Regions from separate parts of the Escherichia albertii genome, predicted to be linked through region 1. Evidence: riboswitches for the same ligand, from Rfam matches in the RefSeq annotation. Region 1 holds a riboswitch; each other region holds the start of a gene.
The links. A riboswitch is a leader RNA that binds a small molecule or an ion and turns the genes downstream of it on or off. The one in region 1 is predicted to bind thiamine pyrophosphate.

Region 1 (10,245 bases):
AAGTGGTGATTGCGCCGAGTTTCGCTGACATCTTCTATGGCAACAGCTTTAACAACCAACTGCTGCCAGTGAAATTAAGCGATGCCGAAGTGGATGAACTGTTTGCGCTGGTACAAGCCAATCCAGGGATCCATTTCGATGTGGACCTGGAGGCGCAAGAGGTGAAAGCGGGTGAGAAAACCTATCGCTTTACCATTGATGCCTTCCGCCGCCACTGCATGATGAACGGCCTGGACAGCATCGGCCTGACCTTGCAGCATGACGACGCGATCGCCGCTTATGAGGCGAAACAACCAGCGTTTATGCGTTAGTTTGTACGCCGCTCGACTCAATCGTCAAAAAGAAAAAAGCCAGCAGGTATTCACTGCTGGCGTGGCGATTAACACCAATACTCAGTCACACATGATGTCCGCAAATCAGTAGTCAGAATCACTCCCCTCCCACTGCATCAGTTCCTCAAGCATGGATAAGCGTTGTGGAGCGCTTAACCAACGCAACCAGCACACCTTCGCAGTCGCGGTAAAATAGTGCTGATAAAACTGGCGCATGGGACACCTCCTTGCTTCATCAATCAGAATTATTGACTTAATATAGGGAAAATAAAATTGCTGGATTTTACGCGGGAGTTCCCCTTTTATGCCTTCTGGTCGTCTGCAACAACAGTTCATTCGCCTGTGGCAATGCTGCGAGGGTAAATCGCAGGACACGACGCTCAATGAACTGGCGGAGTTATTGAGCTGTTCCCGTCGTCATATGCGCACCCTGCTCAACACGATGCAGGAACGCGGCTGGCTGACGTGGGAAGCAGAAGTTGGACGCGGTAAACGCTCGCGTTTAACTTTCCTCTATACCGGGCTGGCGCTCCAGCAACAGCGGGCGGAAGACCTACTGGAGCAGGATCGCATCGACCAACTGGTGCAACTCGTTGGTGATAAAACCGCCGTGCGGCAAATGCTGATTTCCCATCTGGGGCGCAGCTTTCGCCGGGGCCGGCACATCCTGCGCGTCCTCTATTATCGCCCGTTGCGCAATCTGCTGCCTGGCAGCGCATTGCGCCGCTCCGAAACCCATATCGCCCGGCAAATCTTCAGTTCGCTAACGCGCGTAAATGAGGAAAATGGGGAACTGGAAGCGGACATCGCCCACCACTGGCAGCAAATTTCACCGCTTCACTGGCGCTTCTTTTTGCGCCCCGGGATCCATTTCCACCACGGACGCGAACTGGAAATGGACGACGTAATCGCTTCCCTAAAAAGGATCAATACGCTCCCACTCTATTCCCACATTGCAGACATCGTTTCACCAACACCCTGGACGCTGGACATTCATCTCACGCAGCCGGATCGCTGGTTACCGTTACTGCTAGGGCAAGTTCCGGCAATGATCCTGCCGCGCGAATGGGAAACACTCAGCAACTTTGCCAGCCATCCCATTGGCACCGGGCCGTATGCGGTGATCCGTAACTCCACTAATCAGTTGAAAATTCAGGCATTCGATGATTTTTTTGGCTATCGGGCACTAATTGACGAGGTTAATGTCTGGGTATTGCCGGAAATTGCCGACGAGCCTGCTGGCGGTCTGATGCTGCAAGGGCCGCAAGGTGAAGAAAAAGAGATTGAAAGCCGACTGGAAGAAGGTTGCTACTATTTACTGTTTGACAGCCGCACCCATCGCGGGGCAAATCAAGCGGTCAGAGAGTGGGTAAGTTACGTTCTTTCTCCAACCAATCTGGTCTATTTCGCCGAGGAACAATACCAGCAACTGTGGTTCCCGGCATATGGCCTACTCCCCCGCTGGCATCATGCCCGCCCCACCCATTGTGAAAAACCCGCCGGGCTGGAAAACCTCACGCTAACCTTTTACCAGGATCATATTGAGCATCGGGTAATTGCCAGGATCATGCAAAAGATTCTCGCGAGTCATCAGGTCACCTTGAACATCAACGAGATCGACTACGATCAGTGGCATGAAGGAGAGATCGAAAGCGATATCTGGCTTAACAGCGCCAACTTTACGCTGCCGCTGGATTTTTCGCTGTTCGCGCACTTGTGTGAAGTGCCGCTGCTACAACGCTGTATTCCGCTCGACTGGCAAGCCGACGCCGCCCGCTGGCGCAATGGCGAGATGAATCTGGCGAACTGGTGCCAACAACTGGTTGCCAGCAAAGCGATAGTGCCGCTTATCCATCACTGGCTGATTATTCAGGGGCAACGCAGTATGCGCGGCCTGCGCATGAACACTCTTGGTTGGTTTGATTTTAAATCAGCCTGGTTTGCTCCGCCGGATCCATGATTGCTGCTTGATAACAAACTCACTACACTAACGCCGTTCTCAACGGGGTGCCTGCGCTAACGCGCAAGCTGAGAAAATACCCGTCGAACCTGATCCGGATAACGCCGGCGAAGGGATTTGAGGCTCCTTCTCAAGTCCTTTGCCACTCTTCTTTGAGGTGCAAAGTGTTAAAAAAATGTCTTCCCCTGCTGTTGCTATGCACAGCGCCCGTTTTCGCAAAACCCGTTCTGACTGTTTATACCTACGACTCCTTCGCCGCCGACTGGGGGCCTGGTCCGGTGGTCAAAAAAGCCTTTGAAGCCGACTGCAATTGCGAACTGAAATTTGTGGCGCTGGAAGATGGCGTCTCACTGCTGAACCGTCTGCGGATGGAAGGCAAAAACAGCAAAGCTGATGTGGTGCTGGGGCTGGATAACAATCTGTTAGACGCCGCCAGCAAAACCGGGTTGTTTGCCAAAAGCGGCGTAGCGACAGAGGCTATAAACGTTCCCGGCGGCTGGAATAATGACACCTTTGTGCCGTTTGACTATGGCTATTTCGCCTTCGTTTACGACAAGAACAAACTGAAAAATCCGCCGCAAAGTCTGAAAGAACTGGTTGAGAGCGATCAGAACTGGCGGGTGATTTATGAAGATCCGCGCACCAGTACTCCTGGTCTGGGCCTGCTGCTATGGATGCAAAAAATCTATGGCAATGACGCCCCACAGGCCTGGCAGAAGCTGGCGAAGAAAACCGTCACGGTCACCAAAGGCTGGAGTGAAGCCTATGGCCTGTTTTTGAAAGGTGAAAGCGATCTGGTACTGAGCTACACCACCTCCCCGGCTTATCACATTCTCGAAGAGAAGAAAGATAACTACGCCGCCGCTAACTTTAGCGAAGGCCACTATCTGCAAGTGGAAGTTGCCGCCCGCACCGCTGCCAGCAAGCAGCCGGAGCTGGCGCAAAAATTCCTCCAGTTTATGGTTTCTCCGGCTTTTCAGAATGCGATCCCAACCGGCAACTGGATGTATCCGGTAGCAAACGTCGCGCTGCCTGCCGGTTTTGCACAACTGACCAAACCTGCCACCACGCTGGAGTTCACGCCAGCCGAAGTGGCGGCACAACGTCAGGCATGGATTAGCGAATGGCAACGCGCCGTCAGTCATTAATTCCCGGCTGGTTAATCCCAGGATTAAGCGCCGCCACGCTGGTAGTGGCGGTTGCACTGGCGGCGTTTCTCGCCCTGTGGTGGAACGCACCGCAGGGTGACTGGACGGCCATCTGGCAGGACAGCTACCTGTGGCATGTGGTGCGCTTCTCCTTCTGGCAGGCGTTTCTCTCGGCGCTGCTCTCTGTCGTTCCCGCAATATTCCTCGCCCGCGCGCTCTATCGCAGGCGCTTTCCGGGGCGACTAGCGCTGCTGCGTCTGTGCGCAATGACCTTGATCCTCCCGGTGTTGGTCGCCGTTTTCGGCATTCTTAGCGTCTATGGTCGTCGGGGCTGGCTGGCCTCGCTCTGGCATTCGCTTGGTCTGGAGTGGACCTTTTCGCCCTACGGCCTGCAAGGCATTTTGCTGGCACACGTATTTTTTAATCTGCCGATGGCAAGCCGCTTATTCCTCCAGGCGCTGGAAAGCATTCCCGGCGAGCAGCGCCAGCTTGCCGCCCAGCTTGGGATGCGCGGCTGGCATTTTTTCCGCTTCATCGAATGGCCGTGGCTACGGCGACAAATCCCGCCAGTTGCTGCGCTTATCTTTATGCTCTGTTTCGCCAGCTTCGCTACCGTGCTGTCGCTGGGCGGCGGTCCGCAGGCGACCACTATCGAGTTGGCTATTTATCAGGCGCTAAGTTACGACTACGATCCTGCCCGCGCAGCGATGCTGGCGCTGATCCAGATGGTGTGCTGTCTCGGGCTGGTGCTGTTGAGTCAGCGACTAAGTAAAGCCATTGCCCCCGGTACCACGCTGCTGCAAGGCTGGCGCGACCCGGACGATCGTCTGCATAGCCGCATTTGCGACACAGTATTAATTGCGCTGGCGTTGCTGTTATTACTGCCACCGTTACTGGCGGTGATCGTCGATGGAGTAAACCTCCAGTTGCCAGAAGTTCTGTCGCAACCGGTGTTGTGGCAGGCACTGTGGACCTCATTGCGTATTGCACTGGCAGCAGGCGTATTGTGCGTGGTGCTGACCATGATGCTGCTATGGAGCAGCCGCGAACTGCGGGCGCGGCAAAAAATGCTGGCGGGTCAGGCGCTGGAGATGAGCGGCATGTTGATCCTCGCCATGCCGGGCATTGTGCTGGCAACGGGCTTCTTTTTGTTGCTCAACAACACTATCGGCCTGCCGCAATCTTCTGACGGCATTGTGATTTTCACCAACGCGTTAATGGCGATCCCTTATGCGCTGAAAGTGCTGGAAAACCCGATGCGCGATATCACTGCCCGCTACAGCATGCTGTGCCAGTCGCTGGGTATTGAAGGCTGGTCGCACTTAAAAGTGGTGGAACTGCGCGCCCTGAAACGCCCACTGGCGCAGGCGCTGGCCTTTGCCTGCGTGCTGTCGATTGGTGATTTTGGCGTGGTGGCGTTGTTCGGTAACGATGATTTCCGCACCCTGCCGTTTTATCTCTACCAGCAAATCGGTTCTTATCGCAGCCAGGACGGCGCAGTCACCGCGTTAATTCTGCTACTGCTCTGTTTTATGCTATTTACCGTGATTGAAAAACTACCGGGGCGAAATGTTAAAACTGACTGATATCACCTGGCTTTACCACCATTTGCCAATGCGTTTTAGCTTAACGGTGGAACGCGGCGAGCAGGTGGCAATCCTCGGGCCAAGCGGCGCAGGGAAAAGTACTCTGCTGAATTTGATCGCCGGTTTTCTGACGCCAGCCAGCGGTTCGCTGACTATCGATGGCGTTGATCACACCACAACGCCGCCGTCACGCCGTCCGGTGTCGATGCTGTTTCAGGAGAACAACCTTTTCAGTCACCTGACGGTCGCGCAGAACATCGGGCTGGGGCTTAATCCCGGATTGAAACTGAACGCGGCACAGCAGGAGAAAATGCACGCTATCGCCCGTCAGATGGGAATTGATCATTTAATGGTACGGTTGCCGGGCGAGCTTTCCGGTGGTCAGCGACAACGTGTGGCTCTGGCGCGTTGTCTGGTGCGCGAACAGCCCATTTTATTACTTGATGAACCGTTCTCCGCGCTCGATCCGGCACTACGCCAGGAGATGCTGACGCTGGTGAGCACGAGCTGCCAGCAGCAAAAAATGACGCTATTGATGGTGTCACATAGCGTGGAAGATGCGGCGAGGATCGCCACGCGTTCGGTGGTCGTCGCCGACGGGCGCATCGCCTGGCAGGGTAAGACCGATGAGTTGTTGAGCGGTAAGGCGAGTGCTTCGGCGCTATTGGGGATTATGGGTTAGTATGCACTGTCGGATGCGGCGTGAACGCCTTATCCGACCTACGGGTATGCATTTTATAGGCCCAATAAGACGCGGCAAGCGTCGCATCAGGCCTACAAAACGATGCTCTAAACCCCAACCACTTTGCGCAAGATATCGATATATACCGGCATCAGCGGATGGCGAATTAACACCACCAGCGCCACGACACCAATGGCAGAAATCAGCGGCGTCAGCCACAACAAACGGCCCCGCGACAAATAATGACTTAAACGATCGGTTGATTTGCCGCTGCGCCATAAGCGCCAGCACAGCCAGCCACCGACCCACAAAAACACCGCCGTCGCCAGCAGCAGCCATTTAAATTCACCACTTTGCATTCCGCCAGGAATATCAATCGCCGCCCCCGCCAGAATCCCCGGCAGGAAGTAGAACGGCGGCCACAGCAGGCAACCGATAATATTTGGCGTGATAAATTTCACCACCGGCAGATCCAGCATCCCTGCGACCATCGGTACCAGCGGACGCGTCGGCCCGACAAAGCGCCCGACCAGAATGGTAAACATGCTGTGTTGATGCAACGCATGCTCAGTTTTGTCGAGCAACGCTTTATTCTTTTTCAGAAATGACCAGCGATGCAGCGGCTTTTTAAACCGCCAGCCCAGCCAGAAGGAGATCCAATCCCCCATCAGGCAACCAGCAATCCCCGCCAGCCAGGCATGCCAGAAACTTAACTCTCCACTGCCAATCAGCGCCCCCAGTCCCGCCATCAGCACCGTACCAGGCAGAATCAAGCCGACTAACGCCAGCGACTCAAGAAAGGCCACCAATACCACCGCCATCAGCGAATACACGGTAGATTGAGTAATAAAGTGTTCCAGCAATGCTTGCATAATGTGCCTGTAAAATGGACGAAGCAGGGATTCTGCAAACCCATTGCCACTCCGTCAAGCCGTCAATTATCTGATTCGTTACCAATTATGACAACTTGACGGCTACATCATTCACTTTTTCTTCACAACCTGCTCTAAACTCACTCGGGCTCGCTCCGGTACATTTTTTAAATACTCGCGAAAAATAGAGCTGATCGTCAAAACCGACATTACGCCCAACTGTGGCGATAGGCATCCGGGTGGTACTCAATAACAGCTTCGCCTGACTGATACGCTGATCTTCACGCCAGCTTAAAACGCTAATCCCTAGCTGCTGGCGGAACAGGTGTGACAAACGCGACGGTGAAAGGCACACATGTTGCGCCACTCTGGCCACATCAAAATGACTGTCCGCAAGATGATCACTGATGTACTGGCAGGCCTCGCGTACCCGATTATCCATCGGCGGGTGCAACGACTCATTGATAGCCTCCATACGTCGCAGTAATAATTGCTCAAGAAGGTTTATCGCCAGTAATTCTGAATAACGACCTTCTCCTTGCCCGGCATTGATGATTTGCCCAAACAGATCGTTGAAATGAGGTAGCCAGGCATCATCCGGGCGAAAGAAACCGGTATTAGCAAAAATAGCGGGCCAGTTTAGCCACTCCTGCCAGTAGGCGCGGGGGCGAAAATAGACCCACTGGTGATACCACTCACTGGCATCCGGGTGCCGCCCATAGTGGTGGATCTCGCCTGGTGGAAAGAGCAAAATGTCGCCCGGTCGGCAGACAAATTCTTTCCCATTATTTTTCACCACGCCCTTACCCCGAATGGTGAGGTTGAGAATGTATCCCTTCATTCCCAGTGGCCTGTCGATAAAAAAATCGAGATAACCATTCGCTTCGATTGGCGTTAAACCGGCTACCAGATGAGCGTTGAACGAGTAGCCCGGCAGCAGTGGATCATTTTGTGCTTCAGCCATACTTTTCATACTCCTGCCAATCAGAGGAGAAACCAATTGTCCATATTGCACTAAACATCACCTGCTATGCGTCTCTGACAGGCCATCTTCAAAAAGCCAACCGACAAACCCGCTTGTCAAAAGCACTTTGTTGACAGGATATGCATCAGGTATGACAAAAACGCGTAACAAAAGTGTCTATAATTACGACAAAAAAGTCCACATTGAATATTTGCACGACGTCACACTTTGCTATGCCATAGCATTTTTATCCATAAGATTAGCGGATCCTGCCTGACGCTTTTTATCGCAACTCTCTACTGTTTCTCCATACCCGTTTTTTTGGATGGAGTGAAACGATGGCGATTGCAATTGGCCTCGATTTTGGCAGTGATTCTGTACGAGCGTTGGCGGTGGAATGCGCCACCGGTGAAGAGCTCGCCACCAGCGTAGAGTGGTATCCCCGTTGGCAGGAAGGGCAATTTTGCGATGCCCCGAATAACCAGTTCCGTCATCATCCGCGCGACTATATCGAGTCAATGGAAGCGGCGCTAAAAACCGTGCTTGCAGAGCTTAGCGCCGAACAGCGCGCGGACGTGGTCGGCATTGGCGTCGACAGTACCGGCTCCACACCTGCGCCAATCGATGCCGACGGCAATGTGCTGGCGCTACGCCCGGAATTCGCCGAAAACCCAAACGCGATGTTTGTATTATGGAAAGATCACACCGCGGTCGAAGAAGCGGAAGAGATCACCCGCCTGTGTCACGCACCGGGCAACGTTGACTACTCCCGCTATATTGGCGGTATTTATTCCAGTGAATGGTTCTGGGCAAAAATTCTGCATGTGACTCGTCAGGACAGCGCCGTGGCGCAATCTGCCGCATCGTGGATTGAGCTGTGCGACTGGGTGCCCGCCCTGCTCTCCGGCACCACCCGCCCGCAGGATATCCGTCGCGGACGTTGCAGCGCCGGGCATAAATCGCTGTGGCACGAAAGCTGGGGCGGTTTGCCGCCAGCCAGTTTCTTTGATGAACTGGACCCGATCCTCAATCGCCATTTGCCTTCCCCACTATTCACTGACACCTGGACCGCAGATATTCCGGTTGGCACTTTATGCCCGGAATGGGCGCAACGTCTCGGTCTGCCAGAAAGCGTAGTGATTTCCGGCGGCGCGTTTGACTGCCATATGGGCGCGGTCGGCGCGGGCGCACAGCCTAACGCACTGGTAAAAGTTATTGGTACTTCCACCTGCGACATTCTGATTGCCGACAAACAGAGCGTTGGCGAGCGGGCAGTAAAAGGCATTTGCGGTCAGGTTGACGGCAGCGTGGTACCGGGATTTATTGGTCTGGAAGCCGGTCAGTCGGCATTTGGCGATATCTATGCCTGGTTTGGTCGCGTACTCGGCTGGCCGCTGGAACAACTTGCCGCCCAGCATCCTGAACTGAAAGAGCAAATCAAAGTCAGCCAGAAGCAACTGCTACCTGCACTCACCGAAGCATGGGCCAAAAATCCGTCTCTTGATCACCTGCCAGTGGTGCTCGACTGGTTTAATGGCCGCCGCACGCCAAACGCTAACCAACGCCTGAAAGGGGTAATTACCGATCTGAATCTCGCTACCGACGCACCACTGTTGTTCGGCGGTTTGATTGCCGCCACCGCTTTTGGCGCACGCGCAATTCAGGAGTGCTTCACCAACCAGGGGATCGCCGTAAACAACGTGATGGCGCTGGGCGGCATCGCGCGAAAAAACCCGGTCATTATGCAGGCCTGCTGCGACGTGCTTAATCGTCCGCTGCAAATCGTCGCTTCTGACCAGTGTTGCGCGCTCGGTGCAGCGATTTTCGCGGCCGTCGCCGCAAAAGTACACGCAGACATTCCATCAGCGCAGCAAAAAATGGCCAGTGCGGTAGAGAAAACTTTGCAACCGAGCACAACACAGGCTCAACGCTTTGAACAGCTTTATCACCGCTATCAGCAATGGGCGATGAGCGCAGAACAACACTACTTTCCAACTTCCGATCCGGCGCTGGCTGACCAGGCCGTTCCGACTCTATAAGGACACGACAATGACGATTTTTGATAATTATGAAGTGTGGTTTGTAATTGGCAGCCAGCATCTGTATGGCCCGGAAACCCTGCGTCAGGTCACCCAACATGCTGAACACGTTGTTAAGGCGCTGAATACGGAAGCCAAACTGCCCTGTAAACTGGTACTGAAACCGTTGGGCACCACGCCAGACGAAATCACCGCTATTTGCCGTGACGCCAATTACGACGATCGTTGCGCCGGCCTGGTAGTGTGGCTGCACACCTTCTCCCCGGCCAAAATGTGGATCAACGGCCTGACCATGCTCAACAAACCGTTGTTGCAATTCCACACCCAGTTCAACGCGGCGCTGCCGTGGGACAGTATCGACATGGACTTTATGAACCTGAACCAGACCGCGCACGGCGGCCGCGAGTTCGGTTTCATCGGCGCGCGTATGCGTCAGCAACATGCCGTCGTTACCGGTCACTGGCAGGATAAACAAGCACATGAGCGTATCGGCGCCTGGATGCGCCAGGCGGTATCTAAACAGGATACCCGTCATCTGAAAGTCTGCCGTTTTGGCGATAACATGCGTGAAGTGGCAGTCACTGACGGCGATAAAGTCGCCGCGCAGATTAAGTTCGGTTTCTCCGTCAATACCTGGGCGGTTGGCGATCTGGTACAGGTGG
Region 2 (10,245 bases), 540 kb from region 1:
CTGATTCCAGAGCGCGAATGAGTACATTTCCTTTTTCCAGTAATGCCTGCCGATCGGCCTCGCTCGCCCGGCCATAATCCCGAATGACGGTTACCGCAAACAACCCTACCAGCACCAGAATCGCCACCGGAAGAATCGTGCTGAGCCATTTCGCTAAGGTATCTTTTGGTCGCTGCATAAAACGATCTGCTCTTTGCTTAGTCATTCCTTCTGAACAGCAGAAATCATGCCATCTTTTATCGACTGTGACCCTGCGCTGAAACACAAAGGCTTGTGTTTCAATGAGTAAAAACGACTCACTCTCCACGACTGGCGAGTCATTTTTACTCGCTTGCCGCAACAGAAAGCCCATCAGACCTGTTTTTTTTAGTTGGCACGGAAAATGCAAATACCCGAAGAAAACAACCACATGAGGATGAGTCATGAAACGGAACACGAAAATTGCCCTGGTCATGATGGCGCTTTCAGCAATGACAATGGGAGCAACACCGGCATTCGCCCACGGCGGACACGGCATGTGGCAGCAAAACGCCGCCCCCTTGACCAGCGAACAACAGACAGTCTGGCAAAAAATTCATAATGACTTTTACGCCCAAAGCAGCGTGCTGCAACAAAAACTGGTGACGAAGCGTTATGAATACAACGCGTTGTTAGCCGCGAACCCACCGGATAGCAGCAAAATCAATGCCGTTGCTAAAGAGATGGAAACGCTGCGTCAATCATTAGACGAGTTACGGGTTAAACGCGATATTGCGTTGGCTGAAGCGGGTATCCCGCGCGGTTACGGTATGGGTTACGGTGGTTGCGATGGTGGCGGTCATATGGGCATGGGCCACTGGTAAATCAAAACGTCTTCTCGTTGGGTTGCCAACGGCAGAAATCAGAGTTTGCCACTAACAGTAATTGCGAACCCTCGGGCGCTTCCAGCCATGCCACGCTCACATCAACAGATGAGCGGCTCTGGCGGCGCTCGATATGCGCTATCGCCTGCGCATCTAAATCAGGTTTAATGGTTTGCCCTTCACAGGTGGTTACTGTCTGCTCCATTGCATGCCAGCGTCCCTGACGCAGCACGACTCTCCCCTGGCGTAAGGCATCGCTAATCTCGCGGATCTGCGCGGCACGATAACGGTATAAATCGATCTGATCATTGGAAAGCTGCTGCTTTTGCCCGTCGGATTCACGTTGCATAAAGCTCAAGTCACCGCGATCGTCAAAACGCGCCCGGATGTTTACCGGCGGTTTGCTGTAAACGTTGATATTGATAAGTGTGAGGTTATCGCCCTGCCAGCGATACTCTCGCGTCGTGGTATCGCCATTGCGCCACGGGCTAAACACGGCAAGCAAATGGACATTATCGCCGCTGTCTTTTCGCCAGATGCGGACCGCGCCCTGATCTTCAGCAAATCCACTGGCGGTAAAGGGAGGAAGTGAAGCGTTGTGGCTACAGGCAGTGAGAAACAGAGCGCCAGCCAGCATCAATGATCGACGCCAGAAAGACAAAAGGGGTGAAACCACCCCTTCGTTAAAACTGTTCACTGCCACGCAATCTTACTTAACTGCGTCTTTCAGTGCCTTGCCAGAAACAAACGCCGGTACGTTAGCTGCGGCAATTTTGATTTCTTTACCGGTCTGCGGGTTGCGGCCAGTACGCTCAGCGCGGTGGTTCACTTTGAAGGTACCGAAACCAACCAGTTGTACAGCATCGCCTTCTTTCAGAGACTCAGTAATTGCAGCCAGAGTGGACTCCAGAGCAGCTTTAGCCTGGGTTTTGGACAGTTCTGCTTTCTCTGCAATTACATCAATCAGTTGAGTCTTGTTCATAAGTTATCCTTACAATGTGTTTATCGCTTGCTAAGCATCGAGTGCGACGGAAATGCCAGAATAGCACTCTCCTGCATACACGCACCGATAGCCACTTTTTTTCGCCCCCCAAATGTAGACCAGACGGGGGGCGAAAGGGAAGACTCCAGGTACGACAAATCAGGCGTTAAATCACGTTTTCTGGTCTTATTGCTGAAAAATTATACCAATATTGCTCTCACCCGCCTCACGCAGGTCCGCTCTCAACCCTTTTATCAGATCGATATCGCGTTCTTCGCAATCGGCTAAAAGTCGGAAAATTTCCCACTGAATGTCCCATTCTTGCTCTACAGCTGGGTTTTCCTTGAGCTCTTCATCGCTCATTTCGCGACCAGCCTGAGTCATTTCCAGCATCGCGACAGTGGTGATGGAAGTCTTACTCACTTCCACCGCGTGTTCGAGCGTTTCGCCACTCAAACGCGAATGGACCAGTTCACTTAACGCCACGCAGGCGTCGATTGCTGGATAAACGCCGTACAGATCGAAATCGTCTGCAGAAGGAATCGCTTCTTCAAACTTCTCCAGCTGGCTGTCGAAATTTACTTTTGCGTCTTTGACGGTCAGCGTTTCCCAGATGAGATCGAGAATACGGCGGTAAATTTGCCCATCACCAAAACCTGTCTGCTGGCAGAACATGGCGTAGTTGGGGTACATGCGTTCGCATAAGCAAGCCATGAAAGTGACGTGCTGCCAGCTTTCCAGGCGCTCCAGACGCAGATGAATCGGGTTTTGTAACATGTTGAGTTCTCAGATACGAAAATTATCCGCAGTTTACCTGAATTAGGGCTGATTTGCTGTAAAGCGCACGAACGCCGGACGTTCCGAGGCCACCGCGTCCGCCCAGCGCGTTGGCTCCGGCAGACGATAGCCTTTCATGCAGCGTTGTACCCACGCCAGCGCGCTGTCCACGCTGACCCGATGGCCGGTAGAAATAAACAACGGGTTACAGCGCGCTTTGCTGCGCCAGACCCAGGCCAGCTGCTCGCCTTTATCCATCAGCGGGGCCAGTGCGCCCGGTTCGCTGGAGAGCGGTTCGAATTTACCGCATAGTCGTTTTTTCGCTACGCCAATGGTCGGCACATCCACCAGCAAACCAAAATGGCTGGCGACGCCAAGACGGCGAGGATGCGAGATCCCATGACCATCGACAAACACTAAATCCGGTTTTTGCGACAGCATGTCCCACGCGGTAAGCAGCGCAGGATACTCACGGAAGGAAAGAAAACCAGGAATGTAAGGCATGGTGGTGGCGATACGTGCCACTTTATACTCCACCAGCTCAAGCGAGGGGTATTTCAGCAGCACCATCGCCGCTCGCGTCACTTCTCCGCCTTGCTCAAACCCGACATCGGCTCCGGCGATCAGATCCGGGGGATCTTTATCGAGTCGATCCTCGCGGATCACAGAAGAAGCCAGTTCGATTTGTTGAGCGCGTAATGACGCGAGATCCATAATCACTCCTTAGCGGTGATATTGTTCAGACAAGCGATGCACTGCCTCGACAAACACGCCAGCATGTTCTGGCGGCACATCCTGATGAATTCCATGGCCGAGGTTAAAGACATGGCCTTCGCCGTGACCAAAACCGGCAAGAATTGTCGCCACTTCTTCTTCAATGCGTGCTGGCGGTGCATACAACATTGATGGGTCCATGTTGCCCTGCAACGCGACTTTATCACCCACACGACGGCGCGCATCGGCGATGTCCGTTGTCCAGTCGAGGCCCAGCGCATCGCAACCGGTTTCTGCCATCGCTTCCAGCCACTGTCCGCCGCCTTTGGTAAACAGCGTGACCGGCACGCGGCGACCGTCGTTTTCACGCAGTAAACCATCAACAATTTTATGCATGTAATAGAGCGAGAACTGTTGATAATCGCGCCCGGTAAGCACGCCGCCCCAGGTGTCGAAAATCATCACTGCCTGGGCGCCAGCTTTGATCTGTGCATTCAGATACAACGTGACGCTTTTCGCCAGTTTATCGAGCAGCGCGTGCAGCGCCTGCGGATCGGCATACATCATTTTTTTGATCACGGTGAACGCTTTGCTGCTACCGCCTTCCACCATGTAAGTCGCCAGCGTCCACGGGCTGCCGGAAAAACCAATCAGCGGCGCTTCGCCTTTCAGTTCGCGGCGAATGGTACGCACCGCGTTCATCACGTAACCCAGCTCATCTTCCGGGTCCGGGATTGGCAGTTTATCGACATCGGCTTTACAGGTGACTGGCGAGGTGAATCGCGGACCTTCTCCGGCTTCAAAATAAAGCCCTAGCCCCATCGCATCCGGGACAGTCAGAATGTCAGAGAAAAGAATCGCCGCATCCAGCGGATAGCGACGCAGCGGTTGCAAAGTCACTTCGCACGCCAGCTCGGCATTTTTGCACAGCGACATAAAATCACCCGCCTGAGCGCGCGTGGCTTTATATTCCGGTAGATAGCGACCCGCCTGGCGCATCATCCATACTGGAGTGACATCAACGGGCTGGCGCAGCAGCGCCCGCAGATAACGATCGTTTTTAAGTTCGGTCATTTTGGCTGTTCCTTAGTGCGTCAGGCGGTCAGTGTATCATCACTCATACTCTGCCCGACACATCGCCACTGTATCTTCTATCAGACGACGCGCCACGGTACCGGGCGGCGGCAGTAACGGCAAATCGTCGTAGCGATACCAGTTCGCCTCCAGCAATTCTTTCGGGTCGATCACGATGTCGCCGCTGTCATATTCCGCCATAAACGCGGTCATTAAAGACTGGGGAAACGGCCACGGTTGGGAAGTCACGTAACGCAAGTTTTTAACTTTAATTCCGCTCTCTTCCATCACTTCACGCGCGACTGCCTGCTCGAGGGTTTCGCCCACTTCGACAAATCCGGCAAGTACCGTATGGACACCATTGCGATGGCGGGTATGTTGAGCGAGGAGGATCGAATCATCACGCCGGATAGCAACGATAATACAGGGGGCGATTTGTGGATAGTAACGCTCGCGGCAGTGACTGCACAGCATCGCCCATTCGGTTTTGCTCGGATACATTTCATGCCCGCAATATCCGCAGTATTTATGCGAACGGTAAAACTCCGCCAGTTGCACGCCGCGTCCAGCCAGTTGAAACAGCCCGACATCCAGATCAATGACCTGACGCACCGATCCCATATCGTGACGACGCTGCTGTTGTACTAACCAAACGGGTTCTCCCTGCCATTCGCCGATGTGTAGTGCGCGCTGGCCCACAAGATCGAAATTTACCGCTTCGCCATAGGGTAATTCACCCTTCGGCAACCATAATTTTTGTTCATGACTGACGACCCACCAGCCGTGATCTAATTTTTCAATTATACGATCCATAGCTCTTGCACTACCTTTGCATCACTGGCATGTTTAACATGGTTTTTACATTTCTCACTGAGCAGTTTTTGAATTCAAACTTGCGGAGTCAATCATGCTTAACCAGCTCGATAACCTGACGGAGCACGTCAGAGGAAGTAACAAACTGGTTGATCGCTGGCTACATGTACGTAAGCATCTGCTCGTGGCTTACTACAATCTGGTTGGCATTAAGCCTGGTAAAGAATCGTACATGAGGCTAAATGAAAAAGCCCTTGATGATTTTTGCCAGAGCCTGGTCGATTACTTGTCTGCCGGACATTTCAGTATTTATGAACGCATTCTTCATAAGCTGGAAGGCAACGGACAACTCGCTCGCGCCACGAAGATTTGGCCCCAGCTTGAAGCCAATACCCAACAGATTATGGATTACTACGATTCCAGCCTGGAAACCGCCATCGATCACGATAATTACCTTGAGTTTCAACAGGTTTTATCTGACATCGGCGAGGCGCTGGAAGCGCGCTTTGTGCTGGAAGATAAGCTGATTCTGCTGGTGCTTGATGCCGCTCGCGTCAAACATCCTGCTTGAGTTCTGCGCGGTTAACGCGTAATTTACAGCCAACGCCCCGTCTGCGGGGCTAATTTCTTGTCGGAGTGCCTTAACTGGCTGAGACCGTTCATTCGGGATCCGCGGAACCTGATCAGGCTAATACCTGCGAAGGGAACAAGAGTTAATCTGCTATCGCATCGCCTTTGCGGCGATCGTCTCTTGCTTCATCCGTCGTCTGACAAGCCACGTCCTTAACTTTTGGAATGAGCTATGTCTGCAACAAAACTGACCCGCCGCGAACAACGCGCCCAGGCCCAACATTTTATCGATACTCTGGAGGGCACCGCTTTTCCGAACTCAAAACGCATTTACATCACCGGCACACACCCCGGCGTGCGCGTGCCAATGCGTGAGATCCAGCTTAGCCCGACGCTAATCGGCGGTAGCAAAGAACAGCCGCAGTACGAAGAAAACGAAGCGATTCCGGTCTATGACACCTCCGGCCCGTATGGCGACCCACAGATCGCCATTAACGTGCAGCAAGGGCTGGCAAAACTGCGCCAGCCGTGGATCGATGCACGCGGCGATACCGAAGAACTTACCGTGCGCAGTTCCGATTACACAAAAGCGCGGCTGGCAGATGATGGCCTCGACGAGCTGCGTTTTAGTGGCGTATTAACGCCAAAACGCGCCAAAGCAGGCCGCCGCGTCACACAGTTACACTATGCCCGCCAGGGTATCATCACGCCGGAGATGGAGTTCATCGCCATCCGCGAGAATATGGGCCGCGAGCGCATACGTAGCGAAGTTTTACGCCACCAGCATCCGGGAATGAGTTTTGGCGCACGCTTGCCGGAAAATATCACCGCGGAATTCGTCCGTGATGAGGTCGCTGCCGGACGCGCGATTATCCCCGCCAACATTAATCATCCTGAATCAGAACCGATGATTATTGGTCGCAATTTCCTGGTAAAAGTTAACGCCAATATCGGCAACTCGGCGGTCACCTCTTCCATCGAAGAAGAAGTGGAAAAGCTGGTATGGTCCACGCGCTGGGGAGCAGATACCGTGATGGATCTTTCCACCGGTCGCTATATTCACGAAACCCGCGAGTGGATTTTGCGTAACAGCCCGGCGCCGATCGGCACTGTGCCGATCTACCAGGCGCTGGAGAAAGTGAACGGGATCGCTGAAGATCTTACCTGGGAAGTCTTCCGTGACACGCTGCTGGAACAGGCCGAGCAAGGTGTGGATTACTTCACTATCCATGCGGGCGTGCTGCTGCGCTACGTACCGATGACCGCGAAACGCCTGACCGGCATCGTCTCTCGCGGCGGTTCGATTATGGCGAAATGGTGCCTCTCCCATCATCAGGAAAATTTCCTCTATCAACACTTCCGCGAAATTTGTGAAATCTGTGCCGCTTATGATGTTTCGCTGTCGCTGGGCGACGGCCTGCGCCCCGGTTCTGTTCAGGACGCCAACGATGAAGCGCAGTTTGCCGAGCTGCATACGCTGGGCGAACTGACCAAAATCGCCTGGGAATATGACGTACAGGTGATGATTGAAGGCCCCGGGCATGTGCCGATGCAGATGATTCGCCGCAATATGACCGAGGAGTTAGAGCACTGCCACGAAGCGCCATTTTACACTCTCGGGCCGCTGACCACCGATATTGCGCCAGGTTATGACCACTTCACGTCGGGGATTGGTGCAGCGATGATCGGCTGGTTTGGCTGTGCGATGCTCTGCTACGTAACGCCAAAAGAGCACCTGGGTCTGCCCAATAAAGAAGACGTTAAGCAAGGTCTTATCACCTACAAGATTGCCGCCCACGCTGCCGACCTGGCAAAAGGGCATCCGGGCGCGCAAATTCGCGATAACGCGATGTCGAAAGCCCGCTTCGAATTTCGCTGGGAGGACCAGTTTAATCTGGCTCTCGACCCGTTTACCGCCCGCGCTTATCACGATGAAACTCTGCCGCAAGAGTCCGGCAAGGTCGCCCATTTTTGCTCCATGTGTGGGCCGAAATTCTGCTCGATGAAAATCAGTCAGGAAGTGCGCGATTACGCTGCCGCACAAACCATTGAAGCGGGAATGGCGGATATGTCGGAGAACTTCCGCGCCAGAGGCGGAGAAATCTACCTGCGTAAGGAGGAAGCGTGATGTATCAGCCTGATTTTCCTCCTGTGCCCTTTCGTTTAGGACTGTACCCGGTGGTGGACAGCGTACAGTGGATCGAACGCCTGCTGGATGCAGGCGTGCGCACCCTCCAGCTACGCATCAAAGATCGGCGCGATGAAGAGGTTGAAGCCGATGTTGTGGCGGCAATTGCGCTGGGCCGCCGCTATAACGCACGACTGTTTATCAACGATTACTGGCGACTGGCGATCAAACATCAGGCCTATGGCGTCCATCTGGGGCAGGAAGATTTGCAGGCCACCGATCTCAGCGCCATCCGCGCGGCAGGTCTGCGGCTGGGCGTTTCGACCCATGATGATATGGAAATCGACGTCGCGCTGGCTGCACGCCCTTCTTATATCGCGCTGGGACATGTGTTCCCGACACAAACCAAGCAGATGCCTTCCGCACCACAGGGGCTGGAACAGCTGGCACGGCATGTTGAGCGCCTGGCTGATTATCCCACCGTGGCGATTGGCGGTATCAGTCTGGCGCGCGCGCCTGCGGTGATGACGACGGGTGTCGGCAGTATCGCCGTCGTCAGCGCCATTACTCAAGCCGCAGACTGGCGTTTGGCAACGGCACAGCTGCTGGAAATTGCAGGAGTTGGCGATGAATGACCGTGACTTTATGCGTTATAGCCGCCAAATCCTGCTCGACGATATCGCTCTGGACGGGCAGCAAAAACTGCTCGACAGCCAGGTGCTGATTATTGGTCTTGGCGGGCTGGGTACACCTGCTGCGCTATACCTGGCGGGCGCAGGCGTCGGGACGCTGATACTGGCAGATGACGACGATGTGCATTTAAGCAATCTACAACGACAAATCCTCTTTACCACTGAAGATATCAACAGCCCGAAATCGCAGGTCAGCCAACAGCGACTGACACAGTTGAATCCCGACATTCAACTGACGGCATTGCAACAACGATTAACAGGTGAGGCGTTAAAAGATGCGGTTGCACAAGCCGATGTGGTGCTCGACTGTACCGACAATATGGCGACTCGCCAGGAGATTAATGCCGCCTGCGTGGCACTCAACACGCCGCTAATCACCGCCAGCGCGGTCGGATTTGGCGGTCAGTTGATGGTACTGACGCCGCCCTGGGAGCGGGGGTGTTACCGCTGCCTGTGGCCAGATAACCAGGAACCTGAACGCAACTGCCGCACGGCGGGCGTGGTTGGCCCGGTGGTCGGGGTTATGGGCACGTTGCAGGCACTGGAAGCAATTAAGTTATTAAGCGGTATAGAGACGCCTGCGGGAGAACTCCGACTGTTCGACGGTAAGTCGAGCCAGTGGCGCAGCCTGGCGTTGCGCCGCGCCAGTGGTTGCCCGGTATGTGGAGGATGCAATGCAGATCCTGTTTAACGATCAACCGATGCAATGCGCCGCCGGACAAACCGTTCACGAGCTGCTGGAGCAACTCAATCAACAACAAGCGGGTGCGGCGCTGGCGATTAATCAGCAAATCATCCCGCGCGAACAGTGGGCGCAACATATCGTGCAGGATGGCGACCAGATCCTGCTTTTTCAGGTTATTGCAGGGGGTTGAGATGTTACGTATTGCGGACAAAACGTTTGATTCACATCTGTTTACCGGCACCGGGAAATTCGCCTCTTCACAACTGATGGTGGAGTCTATTCGCGCTTCCGGCAGTCAACTGGTGACGCTGGCAATGAAACGCGTCAACTTGCGCCAGCACAACGACGCTATCCTCGAACCGCTTATCACGGCGGGTGTGACCCTGCTGCCGAATACTTCCGGGGCGAAAACGGCAGAGGAAGCGATCTTCGCCGCCCATCTGGCACGTGAAGCGTTAGGCACAAACTGGCTAAAATTAGAGATTCACCCTGACGCCCGCTGGCTGTTGCCCGATCCTATCGAAACCCTGAAAGCCGCCGAAACGCTGGTGCAACAGGGATTTGTCGTGCTGCCTTACTGCGGTGCCGATCCGGTGTTGTGCAAACGTCTGGAAGACGTCGGCTGTGCAGCGGTGATGCCGCTCGGCGCGCCGATTGGCTCTAATCAGGGGCTGGAAACCCGCGCCATGCTGGAGATTATTATCCAGCAAACTACGGTTCCGGTGGTTGTCGATGCTGGCATCGGCGTTCCCAGCCATGCCACGCAGGCGCTGGAAATGGGGGCCGATGCAGTGTTAGTGAATACGGCGATTGCCGTCGCGGACGATCCCATCAACATGGCGAAGGCATTTCGTCTGGCGGTTGAAGCGGGCCTGCTGGCACGTCAGGCCGGACCGGGCAGCCGCAGTCATTTTGCTCATGCCACCAGCCCACTGACCGGATTTCTGGAGGCATCGGCATGAAAACCT
Region 3 (10,245 bases), 2.0 Mb from region 1:
CTGACAATAACCAAAGCAGCTATAGTACGGCGGTCACCACCAGGCGTGGAAGTGGTGAACCGGACCAATCCCATGACCGACTTCCAGCGTGTCGGCCTGAGCTAACGCCGCTGACAGCCAGCTTTTGGCTTCCTGAACAGTATCGGCCCAGTTTTTATGCCGCGGACGTAGCGCCGTCAACGCCGCCGAGAGCGTACAACCTGTGCCATGCGTGTTTTTAGTCATAATGCGCGGCGCGGTAAAACGTTGTTCGCCGTCGCGGGTAAACAGCCAGTCCGGGCTTTGTTCATCATCCAGATGCCCACCTTTCATCAGCACCGCACCGCACCCCATCGCCAATAAGGCGCGCCCCTGCTCCAGCATTTCCTGTTCATTACGAGCGTGTGGAGCATCAAGCAAGGCCGCTGCTTCCGGCAGGTTTGGAGTTATCAATGAAACTTGCGGCAATAATCGACTGCGAAGAGTGGCAACCGCCGAAGGTGAAAGTAGCGGATCGCCGCTTTTTGCCAGCATGACAGTATCCAGTACTACGTTTTCGATCTGATAACGTTGCAGCCGTTCCGCCACGGCTTCAACAATATCAGCTTCAGCCAGCATGCCGATTTTAGTGGTATCAATACGAACATCGCTGAGCACGGAATCGAGTTGGGCGGCAACAAAATCAGGTTCTATACGATACACCGACTGTACGCCGCGGGTATTTTGCGCCACCAGCGCGGTCATCACCGAACAACCGTATGCACCAAGCGCGGAGAAGGTTTTTAGATCGGCCTGAACTCCCGCGCCGCCGCTCGGGTCGGTGCCTGCAATCGTCAGAGCGTTAATCCGTTTCATGCCTTCACCTCCGGTGTCAGCTGCCAGAGCGCATCAAGAAAATGAGCAATAAAACTGCCCGGCCCTTCACTTCTGGCAACAGCGCGTTCTCCGGCTTGTTTCATCCAGTGACAGGCAGATGCGACGTTTTCCAGTGTATCGCCCGGTAATGCACAACTGGCAGCGACCACTGCCGATAATGCGCAACCAGTTCCGACCACTTTGGTCATTAGCGGACTGCCACCGTGAATGCCAACAGTACGGCAGCCATCAGTAACATAATCCACCTCGCCTGTGACCGCGACTACTGCACCAGATTCTTGCGCCAGGGATTGTGCGGCAGGCAACGCGTCTGCTGCGGCGTCAGTAGTATCCACACCGCGTCCACCTCGTGAAGCTCCCGCTAATGCAATGATTTCCGACGCATTTCCTCGTATTGCAGCAGGTTTTAACGATAAAAGTTCACGACAAAAACGGCGGCGATAGTCGAGCGCGCCAACCGCAACGGGATCAAGCGTCCAGGGTGTTTGTGCGATATGCGCCTGTTCGACGGCGGCACGCATCGCTTTCGCACGTGGCTGTGTCAACGTGCCGACGTTAATCAACAAGGCATTGGCAATGGACGCAAATTGACTGGCCTCTTCCGTTTCAATCACCATGGCTGGCGATGCGCCCAACGCCAGCAATGTATTGGCGGTGAAGGTTTGCACCACATCATTGGTCATGCAGTGTACAAGGGGGGAATGTTGTTGAAACAGGTGTAAAGCGTGCGCAGATTGCGTCGGACTTAGCAGGTCGATTTGCATAGTTTGCTCCTGCCATAACGTGAAGAAGCAATGACCTGGCGGTCCGTGACTTCCCTACGCTGGCATTATCCAGATCAGGTGATACGGGTATTTCTCAGCCTTCACGCAGAAGGGCACCCCGAGTCGTTTGGTTACGATAATAAATCGCAGTAGAGGATGGTAATGTCCAGCGCACATGTTGTAAACGAGGAAAACCGCCAGTCTTACAACAGCGTTGTGACATTATTTGATATAAGAATCCAGCACCTTCAGAACAACGTCCAGATCTTCTTCCCGCTTTAGTTCATCGCTCTGATGCACAATGTGTTCTGTCAGATGACCTTTAATCACTTCCCGCATCAAACCATTTACCGCGCCACGAATGGCGGCGATTTGTTGCAGGACGGCGGCGCACTCATGCGGTTCGTCGAGCATTTTCTTGAGCGCAACGACCTGCCCCTGAATCTTACTGGCGCGCGCTTTCAGTTTTTGTTTATCCCGGATGGTATGAGACATGAGCAGACCTTCTTAACAAGATAGAGAAAAATCATAGCACTATTAATCTACTGGGGGGTAGTATTATGTACTGGGGGGGAGTAGAATCTCTACGCCAATTTAATATTAAGAATTATTATCATGACCAACTTTACAACACTTCTTCAGCAAGGAAACGCCTGGTTCTTCATCCCCAGCGCCATCTTACTCGGTGCGCTTCATGGCCTGGAACCGGGGCACTCAAAAACGATGATGGCAGCATTTATCATCGCTATTAAAGGCACCATTAAACAGGCAGTGATGCTTGGACTGGCAGCGACCATTTCGCACACCGCGGTGGTTTGGCTGATAGCCTTTGGCGGAATGACGATCAGCAAACGCTTTACTGCGCAATCGGCTGAACCATGGCTGCAATTAATTTCCGCGGCGATCATTCTTGGTACCGCTTTCTGGATGTTCTGGCGTACCTGGCGCGGCGAGCGAAACTGGCTTGAGAATATGCATGATCATGAGCATCATCACGATCACGAACATCACCACGACCACGAACATCATCACCATCACGAGCATGGCGAATATCAGGATGCCCACGCGCGAGCACATGCCAATGACATTAAACGGCGCTTTGATGGCAGAGAGGTGACTAACTGGCAAATACTGTTGTTTGGCTTAACGGGCGGACTGATTCCCTGCCCTGCGGCGATTACCGTTCTGCTGATTTGTATTCAACTAAAAGCCCTGACGCTGGGGGCAACTCTGGTCGTCAGTTTTAGTATCGGCCTGGCATTAACGCTGGTCACAGTGGGCGTTGGCGCGGCAATCAGTGTTCAACAGGTCGCTAAACGCTGGAATGGATTTAACACTCTTGCTAAAAGAGCCCCCTACTTTTCCAGCTTGTTGATTGGTTTAGTTGGGTTGTATATGGGCGTGCATGGTTTCATCGGTATTATGAGATAAAACAATTCTCAGGGCCTCGGTACTGCTGTGACCCAGGATGATTCTTAAATCAGCTATTTCCGCTTACTTCCCGCGCAATGAGGATGCTTTTACGGCATCCTTTCATTTACACTTTTTACGAAATCACGGGATCACTAACAAAATATCGCTTGTCAGTTATATTGTATGGCGGGAAAGATATTCAGCTGATTTTACTGATCCCCAAAGTGGAGAGTATATGACCATAAGAAATAAGATGTTGCTGGGAGCGCTTTTGCTGGTCACCAGCGCAGCCTGGGCCGCACCAGCCACCGCGGGTTCGACTAATACCTCGGGAATTTCAAAGTATGAGTTAAGCAGTTTCATTGCTGACTTCAAGCATTTCAAACCCGGCGATACTGTACCAGAGATGTACCGCACCGATGAGTACAACATTAAGCAGTGGCAGTTGCGTAACCTGCCTGCGCCCGATGTGGGAACGCACTGGACCTATATGGGCGGTGCATATGTGCTGATCAACGATAGCGACGGAAAAATCATTAAAGCCTACGACGGTGAGATTTTTTATCACCGCTAAAAAAACCCCCTCGGAGAGAGGGGGGAAATGCAGACACCTTATTATTTTTTATTATTAGCCACTTGCCCGTCTTACTTGTTATTAGTCGTATTTCACGTTGATCAGGGCGGTAGCCTCAATTGCACCTGATTTAACTTTATTTTTATCATAGACATAGTAACTGGCAGTCACCGGAATTGAGATCGTAGCATCCGTAATTTTCGACTTCGCCGCAATTTCTTTTAAATTAGTGTATCCTTTGCTGCTATCACTGATATTTAAAAGAGTCACAGGTGAACCATTACTTTCCAGGATAAATCCGACACCATTATCATCTGAGCCTTTCAGGATCGTATTACTGCCGGGCAACAGCTCAGAGCTTGATAGATATACTTGCATTTTTCTTGATGTTTGATTCTGTTGACCTAATAAATTTTTACATCGCAGAATAATATCTCCAGTATTGCTGTTAAGCGTTGTTTTATTACCCGCTGCAGGCAATTGTGAAACAGGAATACTCTTTAAAGTAATTAATAAATCATCGGGTTTACACGTCGTTGTTATCGGGTTGTATGACAATGCCAGGTTAAATGAATAGACACCTGCATTTTGCGCCAATGCATTTCTATAGCTATTCACACATGTATCCCACGACTTTCCGCCCAACAAACACAGTAAAAATTGCATTGCAGCACTTCCACGCGTTGTTGATGAAGCGCTGGATAATGTCGCAACACCATTGATCATCACTGAACCACCACCGCCTGCGGAAATATTCACCTTCGCGTTACTGGCCGCGGATGTTACCGTTACTGAATAACCACTGGTGAAACTGGTCTGGTTATTTGACAATGTAATGTTGTTTTTATTGGTCCATTCAAAATGTAAATTTAATTTAACGGTATCATTATACAGCCCAACAACAATATCCGACGGGCTCATCGGAGTGATAGTATTCGTACTCACGCATGATGAATCATTAAAGTTATGTTCATATGTCGCTGTTTGCGTTTGAGTAAGAGCAAAATCTCCCTGAACAACCAGATTATGCTGCGCTGATAACTCTCCATAACATGCCGCATAGCTCCCAGGGATAACCATCATTGTGAATATCAATAGCACTATATGAATTTTCATAGAATCACCTGACTATTACTGGCAAATATAATTTCTACTTTCATCAATCTCTTTACCGAAGGTGATTGTGCATGAAAGCCCTTGTTGCTTATCAATTGCCACATTAACCGATGGAGGGACTTCATTGGTGCGAATAAACAGCTGACTTCCCTGACCGACGACGCCAATATTATGTCCGTGATTATCATTCACTTCATAGCCGAATGTTAACGGTTGCCCATCAGCTCTCAACGCTTTTATATACCAGGGTTTACGCTGATCGGTATCAAAGCCAACCAAAACGATCGCGCCACGATAAGGTGCGGCAATTTTACGGTTACCGCGTAATTCAGTTTCGCTATCGTTTTGGGACACATCCAGCACTAAATGATTTTCCCGATAAGACGTCATACCGTCATAAACCACCACACCATTACGATTCGTTGTACGATATTTTTGACCATTAACATAAGCGTCTTTAATTCCTGGCGCATGCATCACAGCAAAAGTTTCCGAAAGACGGTTTGCCAAATTAATACCACCAGACCAGGCGACCACGCCCCCTGAAATGCTGGCACCTGCCTGCTGATAGGTATTCGACTGACTATAACTGCCATTCACTGTCGCGACCGGCGCGTTCCAGGTTAAATTCGCCCCTGCTGTCGTTTCATTCTCCTGACGTTGATGGCTCAGGTTTACACCATAATTAAATTGATCGCGGCTCCCAACGGTCCCCGATAATCCGGCATTGTTCGAGGCTAATCCCTGATCATTAAAAGTTGTTGAGTTAGATATATATATTTGTCGCCCTGTTGTCGTAACCTCATTGCCCCAGTCAAAGGGGATCGATATAAAGATATTAAAGCGCTTTTCTTCCCGATGATCCTCGTCATATGTCTGGTTTGCTGCAAGGGTATAGCTTATTCGCCGCCAGTTATTGGAGTAACTCAACTGATAATCTTTACTACTGCCGCTGCGCCCCCAGTAATCCCGCCATAAAGTACTTAATGACACAGTTCCCCAGTTTTCTGGTAATGACTGACTCATATTAGCGGATAAGCTATTTTTACGACCAAAATCATTCTGGTAATAATCGGCAATATCATAGACATCGTTTTTATCCCGGCGGTAGCTATCTTTATTATTTGCCCAGACATAATCGTTAAATGTTCGGTAATCACGCGATGAATAACGCCAGGCTGCCAGGCCAAAACGTGTCGACGTTTGACTCAAAAATTTGTTATACGCAATCTGATAACTTTGTCCATCAAACACATCACCATTATCTTGCTTACTGTGCGATTTAGTAGCGTCAACTGAAATGGCACCAATGCGCGTGTTCCAGCCAGTTCCCAGGGTAAACGCATAATAATTATTGGCAACCATCGTGCCACCATACAGCGTCAATAAATTATTAAAACCATACTGATAACCCACCTGGACAAAATCACTTTGCTTGCTCGCTCCTTCAATATGGCTACGGCCCACCGCAAAATCATATTTCGATACGCCAGGTTGCAACATATTAGGTACTGCCGCATAAGGCACCAGATAAGTCGTTACAGAACCATCGGCTTCCTTGACACTGACATCAAGATCCGCACCGCCTCCCGCCAATTGCAAATCAGTAATCGAAAATGGACCCGGTGGAACTTCTTTCTGATAAACAACAAAACCATTCTGTTCAATTGTTACCAGCGCGTTACTCTGGGCGATTCCCTGCACGCGGGGAGTAAAATTTTGCTTAGAGTTAGGCAACATCTGCATATCACGAAACAGTCGTACCCCGCGAAAGCGAACAGAATCAAAGATATCGGCTGACGTATACATATCACCAATGCGCAGAGTACCGAGAATTTGAGCAAATCCACGTTCCAGATACAGCGTGTTACTTTTCCACTCCCCAGGATTGTTATCTGTTTTGCTAAAACTGGCATCAGAATGCAGTTGCCACCCCACTAAATTTAACCCACTGTTGAAACGAACATAGGTGCTCTTACTATTGCCTGAGGCTTTATAATCGCTGTAATACTGACTTACGTAATAAGATGTATAAAAAGCATTAATTCCCCGTTCCCAATTTTCTGGTGGAACATAACCACTTTCCAGTTCATCGACCCAGGCTTGCGGGACGGTAAGATCCAAACGAAAAATACCGATGTCCCAGGCATAGCTCCCGCCCTGAACAAGTTGTTTAAATGTTAAACACTCCTGGTCATTGGCAAAATTGTCGGTATTTATGCCTAATCGTTTTACTATTTCACGCGATAAACACGTTTCATCCTGATTGTCTTTCACGATAATTTCATACTTTCCGCGCCATTGTTTATTAACATAAATATCGATATCGTACTGGCCGGGTAAAGGTTGATTATCATCCAGACGTAATATTGTTGCCTGCTCGCCTTTCATATTACCCATCATAAAATGAGTATCAAAAGTTTCTTCAGTTGCATGCGCTTCAATGCCGAGTAATAACACGACTATTGCTGATGCAAGTGGGGTCATTCTCAACATAAGCAGATCCTGAAGTTAAAGTTTTTCGCTGATATAGTTGCCGTGATCATCAATAATGGTCAGTTGCCAACTATTCGCATTATGATTTTTTACATCGACTCTCTGACTTTCCTGTGGTGCAATCATAATTGTTTCATAATTCACTTTGACGCTGTTAGCTTTTACATCAGAAATTGTTACCCAGTTTGCTGAGCCATTTTTTATAACCAAACCATTGCTGCTATTATTCACCCGTAATTTTTTAAAAGTTTCCTTATTTACCGAAGCAACACCAACTGGTCGATAAAACAATTTGATTCTGTTTTGCATGGCAAATTTTAATGCATTTTTCCCTTCATCTTCTGGACTGTTAGGCGGAATATCCAGGATGTTCAGATAAAAAATACTTTCCTTATTCGTGGGTAATCTATTAGGCATAATTCTAATTTTTATTTGCTGCCCGGAGTTAGCCCCGACTTTCGCCACTGGCGGTGTTAACATAAAAGGAACCTGAATTTTTTCAGGTGGTAAAGAAGTGTCACCATCATCAATCCACGCCTGCACCAACGAAGAACGATTTCCCTGATTCATCAACTGTACCATGACTTCTTTATTTTCTGCCGGATAAATAATACGCGTCCCGTAGATAACAATTCCAGCATGTGCAGGAAGAATCATAGAAGAGATGAGTAAAGGTAATAATCCTTTCATCTTAATGCCTCTTGTATTCATATTGACCGCCAGGAATATGGCGGTCAATTTTATTTCTGGAGAAAAACGCATGATAGTTATTGTAAAGATTTAATCCTGAGCAACACGCATAACCAGTGAAGAGTTAACAGTACCAGATGCAACACTGCTGTCGGTCAGTTTCAGATATTTAGCTTTAAACGGTATGGCATATTGCCCGTCGGTAGTTTTATAACTTTCAATATTAAATGGTGCAGAAATATCCAGTACGTCATTGCTATCACCCAGATAGAGATAGTATCCTACGGTGTCATTACTACTGGATATTGCCTTATCATTACCGATAATTTTATCGTTGGTGATCAACGAAAGTTTTACACCATCAATATTTTTCGGACATGTAATTTTCAACATACTGCTGGTAACACCGACTGCATCATCATAAGTTGAGTATTTCGCTTTTCCATCAAATACAGTAGTTGGTACAGTCGGCATATTAATACTGACTGAATCGCCGCCAGCTACAAATGTACACGGGGACTCGGTTATATTACCTTTAATGGTTAAAGTCCCAGTATCGACTTCGGCAGCAAATGCACCAACACTCATAAATACAGAGGACAAGATCGCGACAGCAATAATTGAACGTTTCATAATATGTTCCTTAATAAGTTTATTTTGTTTTGTTAAGAGTCTGTATCTCTTGGAAACAAATTTCTCACATCAAAAAAGTTGCCGCAATGTAAATGCATTGTTTTATTGACCTATGACAATTTAACCTGTGCAATATAAATGCAGCATATGATTCATTGATAGAAACATTTTTGAAACTTATCAATTACCGTAAATTGTTGTAAATAACATTTGTAGAATAAATAAAAAAACCGGAATCATTCATGAAAATGAATCCGGCTTGCTAAATACGGTTACAGCAGTGTTGCAAAATCAATCGTAGCGATTTAACACGATTTGCCGCGTGTTATCGTTTCCCGCTTTAACCAGTTCTGTCGTAACGCCTTTCGCTGGAGAGGAAACGCGATAGCGAGTATCGACGTTTTGTGATGCCTGACCGCAACGTTGCTGAGGATGGTTATTAACAATATCCATACTGCACGTTGGAGGGCTAATTCTGCCATTAATGGTTAAAGTTGCGGTGTCAGAAGAGAACGCGGGTAATGCTAATCCATAGGCGAGAAAAATAATTCCTGACAGCCAATACTTATTCATTGAACGTTATCCCTGTAGCAAAGGTTATGCCGGGTAGATTGAGTGCATAACAAACTATAGCTGTACATCCGCTACACAGCCACGAAGGATAATAAAGAGGCATAGCCTGCGCGATCAATCGACTTTGCGCAGTTTCGGACGAAAGTCCGCAGAATATTCGCAGCACTAAATAAGTGGTTATTAAAACTGCAAAATAGATTCACCGCATCAATTTAGCATCGCTGCGGTGAATCAAGAACGACCCGCAAGGTCAGTACGCGTCAGACCGCACGGAAGGAGATCTCGCCAGGAATGACTTCCCCTTGCCAGTAAAGCTGTGCTGCCACACGGTCAGCCAACTGACGGTAGATAGCGGTAAACTCGCTTTCCGGGCGGCTGATAACCGTCGGCGTGCCTTTATCGAGATCTTCACGCAAACTGATATGTAACGGCATTTGCCCCAGCAGTTGCGTATGGTATTTCTCCGCAAGTTTCTCTGCGCCGCCAGTACCAAAAATGGGTTCGTGATGACCGCAGTGACTGCAAATATGCACGCTCATGTTCTCAACAATACCGAGCACCGGGACTTCGACCTTCTCGAACATCACAATGCCTTTTTTCGCATCAATCAGCGCGATGTCCTGCGGCGTAGTTACCACCACTGCACCAGTTACTGGAATGTTTTGCGCCAGCGTTAATTGAATGTCGCCGGTGCCTGGCGGCATATCGAGCACCAGATAGTCCAAATCCGGCCACAACGTTTCTTGTAACATTTGCATCAGCGCCTTGCTGGCCATCGGACCACGCCACACCATCGCGTTGTCGTCAGTCACCAGATAACCAATTGAATTGGTTGCCAGACCGTGCGACATAATCGGCGCCATGTGGGTGCCATCTGGCGAGGTTGGTCGCTGATTTTCTGCGCCCAGCATAGTTGGGATCGACGGACCATAGATGTCTGCGTCCAGAATGCCGACTTTCGCCCCTTCCGCCGCCAACGCCAGCGCCAGATTTACCGCCGTGGAGGATTTACCTACACCGCCTTTACCGGAACTGACCGCAATAATGTTCTTCACGCCATTAATACCAGGCTGGTTTTTCACCCGCTTCAGGGTGGCGATGTTATGCGACAGTTTCCAGTCGATAGCTTTC

Region 2: it holds a riboswitch for thiamine pyrophosphate, as region 1 does, so the genes downstream of both, thiC (phosphomethylpyrimidine synthase ThiC) here and thiB (thiamine ABC transporter substrate binding subunit) in region 1, are expected to answer to the same signal.
Region 3: it holds a riboswitch for thiamine pyrophosphate, as region 1 does, so the genes downstream of both, thiM (hydroxyethylthiazole kinase) here and thiB (thiamine ABC transporter substrate binding subunit) in region 1, are expected to answer to the same signal.

The regions. Positions count from the first base shown of each region.
Region 1 covers NZ_CP117568.1:3,812,748-3,822,992, reverse strand. Annotated here, with positions in the region: gene leuD (3-isopropylmalate dehydratase small subunit) at 1-311, shown strand, start outside; gene sgrT (glucose uptake inhibitor SgrT) at 417-548, opposite strand; gene sgrR (DNA-binding transcriptional regulator SgrR) at 637-2,292, shown strand; TPP riboswitch at 2,326-2,426, shown strand; gene thiB (thiamine ABC transporter substrate binding subunit) at 2,457-3,440, shown strand; gene thiP (thiamine/thiamine pyrophosphate ABC transporter permease ThiP) at 3,416-5,026, shown strand; gene thiQ (thiamine ABC transporter ATP-binding protein ThiQ) at 5,010-5,708, shown strand; gene PS053_RS18470 (DedA family protein) at 5,816-6,580, opposite strand; gene araC (arabinose operon transcriptional regulator AraC) at 6,666-7,544, opposite strand; gene araB (ribulokinase) at 7,883-9,583, shown strand; gene araA (L-arabinose isomerase) at 9,594-10,245, shown strand, end outside.
Region 2 covers NZ_CP117568.1:3,274,212-3,284,456, reverse strand. Annotated here, with positions in the region: gene zraS (two-component system sensor histidine kinase ZraS) at 1-205, opposite strand, end outside; gene zraP (zinc resistance sensor/chaperone ZraP) at 423-842, shown strand; gene PS053_RS15985 (DUF1481 domain-containing protein) at 844-1,539, opposite strand; gene hupA (nucleoid-associated protein HU-alpha) at 1,552-1,824, opposite strand; gene PS053_RS15975 (YjaG family protein) at 2,011-2,601, opposite strand; gene nfi (deoxyribonuclease V) at 2,644-3,315, opposite strand; gene hemE (uroporphyrinogen decarboxylase) at 3,325-4,389, opposite strand; gene nudC (NAD(+) diphosphatase) at 4,429-5,202, opposite strand; gene PS053_RS15955 (Rsd/AlgQ family anti-sigma factor) at 5,297-5,773, shown strand; TPP riboswitch at 5,825-5,925, shown strand; gene thiC (phosphomethylpyrimidine synthase ThiC) at 6,005-7,900, shown strand; gene thiE (thiamine phosphate synthase) at 7,900-8,535, shown strand; gene thiF (thiazole biosynthesis adenylyltransferase ThiF) at 8,528-9,283, shown strand; gene thiS (sulfur carrier protein ThiS) at 9,267-9,467, shown strand; gene thiG (thiazole synthase) at 9,469-10,239, shown strand; gene thiH (2-iminoacetate synthase ThiH) at 10,236-10,245, shown strand, end outside.
Region 3 covers NZ_CP117568.1:1,177,613-1,187,857, forward strand. Annotated here, with positions in the region: gene thiD (bifunctional hydroxymethylpyrimidine kinase/phosphomethylpyrimidine kinase) at 34-834, opposite strand; gene thiM (hydroxyethylthiazole kinase) at 831-1,619, opposite strand; TPP riboswitch at 1,654-1,750, opposite strand; gene rcnR (Ni(II)/Co(II)-binding transcriptional repressor RcnR) at 1,842-2,114, opposite strand; gene rcnA (nickel/cobalt efflux protein RcnA) at 2,235-3,050, shown strand; gene rcnB (Ni(II)/Co(II) efflux transporter accessory subunit RcnB) at 3,268-3,606, shown strand; gene PS053_RS05945 (putative fimbrial-like adhesin protein) at 3,688-4,722, opposite strand; gene PS053_RS05950 (fimbrial biogenesis outer membrane usher protein) at 4,738-7,218, opposite strand; gene PS053_RS05955 (fimbria/pilus periplasmic chaperone) at 7,234-7,908, opposite strand; gene PS053_RS05960 (fimbrial protein) at 7,999-8,541, opposite strand; gene PS053_RS05965 (DUF2574 family protein) at 8,833-9,114, opposite strand; gene apbC (iron-sulfur cluster carrier protein ApbC) at 9,375-10,245, opposite strand, start outside.